One region of the Mesorhizobium sp. B2-6-2 genome, then DNA from elsewhere that is predicted to be linked to it. Evidence: predicted binding sites of a transcription regulator. Region 1 holds the regulator's gene; each other region holds the start of a gene.
What was found. Region 1 encodes PhoB, which activates phosphate uptake and scavenging genes when phosphate is short. Its sites were predicted from a motif close to TGTCATNNANCTGTCAT; they were not measured.
Positions count from the first base shown of each region.

Region 1 (2,264 bases):
CGCCGCTGACCGACATTCCTTTCGCCGACATCCTCGAGAAGGAATTCGGCATCTCCGCCACCATGGAGAATGACTGCAACATGATGGCGGTGGCGCTGCAATGGCGCGACCCGGAGCGCTATCGCGACGACTTCATCGCCATCCTGTTGTCGCACGGCATCGGCATGGGTCTCGTGCTCAAGGGTGCGCTGTTCACCGGCACGCATTCCTCCGGCGGCGAGTTCGGCCACATGATTCACCGCCCGGGCGGGGCGCTTTGCCGCTGCGGCCGCCGCGGCTGCGTTGAGGCCTATGCCGGCAACTATGCGATCTGGCGCAGCGCCATGAAAATGAGCGAGGAGGCCGAGCCGGTCGACGTCGGCGACGCCGACATGCGGGCCCTTGCCGCGAAGGCGCGCGAGAGGGACGGCCCCGAACGGGAGGCTTATCGCCGGGCCGGCGAAGCGCTTGGTTTCGGTCTCGGCAGCCTGTTCGCCCTCATCGATCCGGCGCCCGTTGCCATGGTCGGCGTCAGCGCGGCCGCCTTCGACCTGATCGAGCCGGCGCTGCGCGAGGCGATCGCCCAGACCGCCGGCGGCCAGCACTCGGAATCGATCTCCTTCGACACCGAACCGAACGAGTTGCCGCTGATCCGCGAAGGCTGCGCCATGCGCGCGCTGACTTTCGTCGACCAGGAGATTTTCGCGCCGGGAGGCCAGGCGAGAGCGGGTGCCGCAGGCAAGAACGTGGCCTGAGGCAGCCTTGAAGAGGTCCGGGGACAGCAGCAGACGCTTGAAATTAGCGAAGGCCCCACAGCTTCGTCATTCCAGGGCGGAGCAGGAGCGAAGCTCCGTCGCGGAAACCCTGGAATCCATGCCGTTACCTCACGCGTCGAGCGCAGCGGTGCAAAATTCTGGACCGCCGCGGCGCGTCGACATCACGGAATGGATCCTCGGGTCTGCGCTGCGTCGCTGCGCTCCTTGCTCCGCCCGTGGATGACGAGGCACAAGCGTCTCGGCTACTCACCAGCGCGGATGTTGGAAGTGCTTGGCCCGTCAGGACTTCGGCGCCCTGGGCCTAATCTTCCCTGATCGCGTAACCCGCGCCGCGGATGGTGCGGATGACGTCCGGCATGCGGCCGTTGTTGACGGCCTTGCGCAGGCGGCCGACATGGACGTCGACGGTGCGCTCATCGATATAGATCGTCTCGCCCCAGACATTGTCGAGCAGCTGGCTGCGCGAGAACACCCGGCCGGGATGACGCATCATGAATTCGAGCAGCCGGAACTCGGTCGGGCCGAGCCTGATCTCGCTCTTCTTGCGGTAGACGCGGTGCGACTCGCGGTCGAGCACGATGTCGCCGACCTTGAGCACGCTGGACAGCACCTCCGGCTTGGCGCGGCGCAGCAGCGCTTTGACGCGCGCCATGAACTCCGGTGTCGAGAACGGCTTGACCAGATAGTCGTCGGCGCCGGTCGAAAGGCCGCGCACGCGGTCGCTTTCCTCGCCCCGCGCGGTCAGCATGATGATCGGCAGCCGCTCGGTCTCGGGCCGCATCCTGAGGCGCCGGCAGAGCTCGATGCCGGAAACCGCAGGCACCATCCAGTCGAGCACGAGCAGGTCGGGAACGTTTTCCTGAAGGCGGATTTCGGCCTCGTCGCCGCGGGTCACCACTTCGACCTGGTAACCCTCGGATTCGAGATTGTAGCGGAGCAGCACCCCAAGCGGCTCCTCGTCCTCCACCACCATGATGCGTGGCGCGATCATTGGCAGATACCCTTCGTCAGGCCGCCGGCGCCGACATTGTCGTTTCGTCCTGCTTGGGACGATTCGCGGGCAATTGCGTGCCGGTCAGCACATAATAGGCGTTCTCGGCGATGTTGGTCACATGGTCGCCGATGCGCTCGAGATTCTTGGCGCAGAACAGAAGATGCGTGCAGGCGGTGATGTTGCGCGGGTCTTCCATCATGTAGGTCAGGAGCTCGCGGAAGACGGATGTGTATTTGACGTCGATGCGCTCGTCGTCGTTGCGAAGCTTGGCCAGCGCCGTGGCGTCGCCCACCGTATATTCCTGGATCACGGCCTGGACCTGGATCAGTACCAGCTGCGCCATGGAATCGATCGAATGCGTGAGGTCTCGCGGCGCGGCGCTGACGCCGACCGAACCGACGCGCTTGGCGATGTTCTTGGCGAGATCGCCGATGCGTTCGAGGTCGCCCGCCATGCGGATCGAGCCGACCACGTTGCGCAGATCATCGGCCATCGGCTGGCGCTTGGCGATCAGC
Region 1 is NZ_VFUG01000005.1:193,147-195,410, forward strand. It holds gene FJ419_RS13425 (ROK family protein) at 1-734, shown strand, start outside; gene phoB (phosphate regulon transcriptional regulator PhoB) at 1,057-1,746, opposite strand; gene phoU (phosphate signaling complex protein PhoU) at 1,763-2,264, opposite strand, start outside.

Region 2 (2,264 bases), on a different contig from region 1:
CGGATTGCGGCGAAGCAGTCGCCGCCATGTTCGCGGATGCGCTCGGGAAAGCGCGGATTGTAGGGCGTGAATTTGAGGTCGTCGCGCGGGATGGCGACAATCTCGGATATCTGGTTGAGCGCCAGCGGACCGGTGAGCACGCTGATGCGGCTCGACGATACGCCGAGCTCGCCGGCGACGAAGTCCCGCAACGCGGCCGGCATCAGCGTGTCGAATTCGATGCGGATCACCGAGCCGCGGCGGCGCCGCTTCAGCGCCGTTTCGAACAGGCGCACCAGGTCTTCCGACTCTTCCTCGACCTCGATGTCGCTGTCGCGGATGATGCGGAACGTACCGGAGCCCTTGACCTCGTAGCCGGGGAAAAGCTTGCCGATATAGATGCCGACCACTTCCTCCAGCGGAATGAAGCGGACATGGTTCTTGCGGTCGGGCAGGCGGATGAAACGCCTGAGCGCCACCGGCAGGCGCAGCAGCGCGCTCATCTCCTCGCCATTCTTGCGATGGCGCAATTGCAGGGCGATGGAAAAGCCGAGATTGGGGATGAACGGAAACGGATGCGCCGGGTCGATCGACAGCGGCGTCAGCACCGGGAAAACCTGTTCCTGGAAATGCTCCTCCAGCCAGGCTTTCTCATCCTTGGTCAGCGCGTCGCGGGTGATGCTCTCGATGCCTTCCTTGTTGAGCAGCGTCATCAGCGCCGAGAGGCTCTTCTGCTGGTCCTCCTGCAGGCGCTCGACCTCGCGCAGCAACTGCTCGAGTTGCTGTTCGGGCGTGCGGCCGTCCGGGCTCTTCAGCGCGATGCCCTCGCGGACCTGGCCGGCAAGGCCGGCGACGCGGACCATGAAGAACTCGTCGAGATTGGCGGCAGAAATCGACAGGAAGCGGACGCGTTCGAGCAGCGGATGATGCTCGTTCAGCGATTCCTCCAGCACGCGGCGGTTGAATTGCAGCCAGGAGAATTCGCGGTTGACGAAACGATCGGGATTGCCGCCGTCGGGGCTTGCCGCCTCGACGGTGATAAACTCGCTCTGCACCGGCTTCAGTTCGTTCATAGTTTCCTGCTCTTGCCCGCAACCGTCCCCAGGGGGCGTCGCATATTGCCGTTCAATGACGCTCTAGCATTTCTTTATGACGCATGATCGTCACGGAATCGCTCCGACACCGCCCTATGCGCTTAACCGGCTCAACTTATCCTCTGCCAGCCTTTTGCGACAGTTTGATTTCATCGATCTTGCAAACTGGCCTGTTATGCTCCAGATGCAAACTGGTCACACCCACTGGCCGAACCCAATTGGAGACGACGATGGCAGGCGGCAGCATTCCCCATTTCCAGAACGACGCGGGCCATCCCGTCATCGAGATCGGCGTCAAGGAATTCATGTGCACCGGCGCCAACCCGCCTTTCGACCATCCGCATGTGTTCCTCGACATGGGCGACGACAATGAAAAGGTCTGCCCCTACTGCTCGACGCTCTACCGCTATTCACCGTCGCTGAAGGCGACGGAAACCCAGCCGGCCGGCTGCCTCTATGTCGACCAGGCCGCCTGATCGTCCCGATCGACCATGACTGAAATAAGGTCCCGGCAGATCGTCATCGCCGGGGCTGGCATTGCCGGGCTGACGGCGGCGCTTGCCTTTGCCGAGCGTGGCTTCCCGGTAACACTGTTCGAGCAGGCCAGGCAACTCGAAGCGGCCGGCGCCGGCCTCCAGCTTTCCCCCAACGCGACCCGCATCCTGCGGCGGCTTGGCGTGCTCGATCGCCTGCTGGCCAACGCGATCCGGCCGCGAGCGGTGGTGCTGAAGGACGCAAGAAGCCTGCGAGAGCTGGCGCGCGTACCGCTTGGGGAAGCCGCGGAAAAGCGCTGGGGGGCGCCCTATCTCGTGGCGCACCGCGCCGACCTGCAGGCGGCGCTCATGGCGGCAGTGGCGGAACGGCCCGGTATCGCGCTTGTCACCGGCGCGCGCATTACCGGCATTGCCGTCGACCCGCAAAGCGTTACCGCGACGGTCGAATTCGACGGCAAGGCGACGGATGTCGCATGCGGCCTGCTGGTTGCAGCCGACGGCGTCTGGTCGTCGGTTCGCGCCCAGCTTGCCCGGACGGCCGGCTTTGCGGCAAGCCGTTTTTCGGGCGAGCTCGCCTGGCGCGCGACGGTCCCGGCGGAAAGCGCCGCCGGCAGTGCTTTTGCCGAGATCGGAGCCACCGACAGCGTCACCACCTTCCTGCATCCCGGCTTCCACATGGTCGCCTATCCGGTGAGCA
Region 2 is NZ_VFUG01000010.1:128,762-131,025, forward strand. It holds gene FJ419_RS19945 (RNA degradosome polyphosphate kinase) at 1-1,052, opposite strand, end outside; gene FJ419_RS19950 (zinc-finger domain-containing protein) at 1,304-1,549, shown strand; gene FJ419_RS19955 (FAD-dependent monooxygenase) at 1,565-2,264, shown strand, end outside.
Region 2: a site for PhoB is predicted at 1,209-1,225, ahead of FJ419_RS19945 (RNA degradosome polyphosphate kinase). Genes of this name have one in related genera too.

Region 3 (2,264 bases), on a different contig from region 1:
CTGTTCCTTCTCCCCGTTCCACAGGGAGAAGATGCCCGAAGGGCGGATGAGGGGCGGCGCCAACGTTGGCGATCATAGCGACACGCTGGCGACGCGGTCTTCCGCCTCAAGGAAAATCTCAGAAGCCCGGCGCTGCCCCTCATTGCCCTGCCGGGCATTTCTCCCCGTAAAACGGGGAGAAAGAGGCTGTCGCCGACGCCTAATTCACCGTGCGCCTTGTCCCCGGCATATCGAGCGAGAAAGCCGGAATGGCGATATCGAACGTCTCGCCGCGGCCGTTGCGCATCGTGTAGTGGCCGACCATGATGCCTGATGGCGTCGAGAGCGGGCAGCCCGAGGTGTACTGATAGCTGTCGCCGGGATTGAGTTCCGGCTGGTCGCCGACGACGCCGGCGCCGCGCACCTCCTCGACCCTGCCCTGACCGTCGGTGATGTGCCAGTAGCGCGACACAAGCTGCACGAACTCGTCGGAGCGGTTGTCGATCGTCACCTGATAGCCCCAGACATAGCGGTTCTCGGACGGATCTGAGCGGTCCTCCAGATAAAAGGGCCTGACCAGCACTTCGATGTTGCGCGTCACTGCGCGATACATGGGCCACTCCGGTTGCCGCCGCGGAAAATATGTCACGCTCCGCTCTTGATGAACGCAGCGCCGACGATCCTGTCAGCCTTGTAAGCGCAGGTGCCGAAAAACAATGTCATTTAAGTGACACATGACAATGTTGGTGTGCACAAACCATGCCGGGCGACTCGGACGCTCTGTAACAGTTGAAACGGCCGCGTGCGGCCTAAAGCAATTCCAGGAAAGCGCGAGCGGTTAGGCTCGGTGCCTTCGCCGTAGCCTTCCGTCCGGAATTGCGTGAAAACAAGGAGATGGAGTGGGTCGCCGTTTCCGTGAAACGGTGAAACTCTCTATCGGGAGTGACCAGATCTCGATGGAACTGACTATCGCAGCCGGCCTGGCTTCGTCAGCGCTTCTTTCCTTCAATCTCGCCAGCATCCTGCTCGCCTCGACGCGGCTGAAGCGGCGGCATGTCATCGCGCCGCCCCCCAGCGCGCGGCCGCCGGTCTCCATCATCGTGCCGTCGCGTGGCGTCGAGCCGTTCACGCCGGAGACCTTGCAGCGCGCCTTCTCTCTCGATTGGCCGCGCTACGAGCTGATCTTCTGCGTCGCGCATGCCGAAGATCCGGTGGTCAAGCTGATCGATGCGGCGATCGCGCGCCACCCCAATATTCCTGCGCGGCTGCTGATCGGCGACGATCGGGTCAGCGCCAACCCCAAGCTCAACAACTGCGTCAAGGGCTGGCAGACGGCGCGACACGATTGGGTGATCCTCGCCGATTCCAACGTGCTGATGCCGAGAGACTATGTCCAGCACCTGATGGCGGCATGGCGGCCGGATACCGGCCTCGTCTGCTCGACGCCGATCGGCTCGCGGCCGGACGGGTTTTGGGCCGAAGTCGAATGCGCCTTCCTCAACACGCTGCAGGCGCGCTGGCAGTATGCCGGCGAGGCGCTTGGCCTTGGCTTCGCCCAGGGCAAGAGCATGCTGTGGAACAAGCCGATGCTCGACGCCAATGGCGGCATCCAGGCCTTGGCCGCTGAGATCGCCGAGGACGCCGCGGCCACCAAGCTGGTCAACGGCCTGGGGCTCAACGTCAACCTCGTCGCCTCGCCATTCGAGCAGCCGCTTGGACTGCGCAGCTTCGCCGAGATCTGGTCGCGCCAAGCGCGCTGGGCGCGGCTGCGCCGGGTGACTTTTCCGCTGTTCTTCGCGCCGGAGATCCTGACTGGCGCTGCGGTGCCGCTGCTGCTGGCGCTGATCGCCGCGGCAAGCGCCGGCGTCAGCCTGCCCACGACGGCCTTGGGCGTGCTGGCGATCGCCTACCTGCCGGAATGCCTGCTGGCCTTTGCGAAGGGCTGGTACCTGTCGCCGCGCAGCGTCACCTCGATGATCGTGCGCGATGCCCTGCTGCCGGCCATCTGGGCGCGCGCCTGGTTCGGCGGCGCCGTCGAATGGCGCGGCAACGCCATGACCATCCGCACCAAGGCGATGACCGAGCTGGAGGAGCTCGCCTAGAGCAATTCCAGGAAAAGTGTGAAACGGTTTTCCGTCCGGAATTGCGGCTCTGGAAGGCTCCGGCCGCGGCGTTCTCAGCCTTCTATTTTTGCTGCCTTCAGCGCCTGTTCGACGTCTTCCAGCAGATCGTCGGTGTCCTCCAGGCCAACGGAGAGCCTCAGCGTGCCTGGCCCGATGCCGAGT
Region 3 is NZ_VFUG01000001.1:843,184-845,447, forward strand. It holds gene apaG (Co2+/Mg2+ efflux protein ApaG) at 200-592, opposite strand; gene FJ419_RS04155 (ceramide glucosyltransferase) at 936-2,081, shown strand; gene FJ419_RS04160 (O-succinylhomoserine sulfhydrylase) at 2,156-2,264, opposite strand, start outside.
Region 3: a site for PhoB is predicted at 697-713, ahead of FJ419_RS04155 (ceramide glucosyltransferase). Genes of this name have one in related genera too.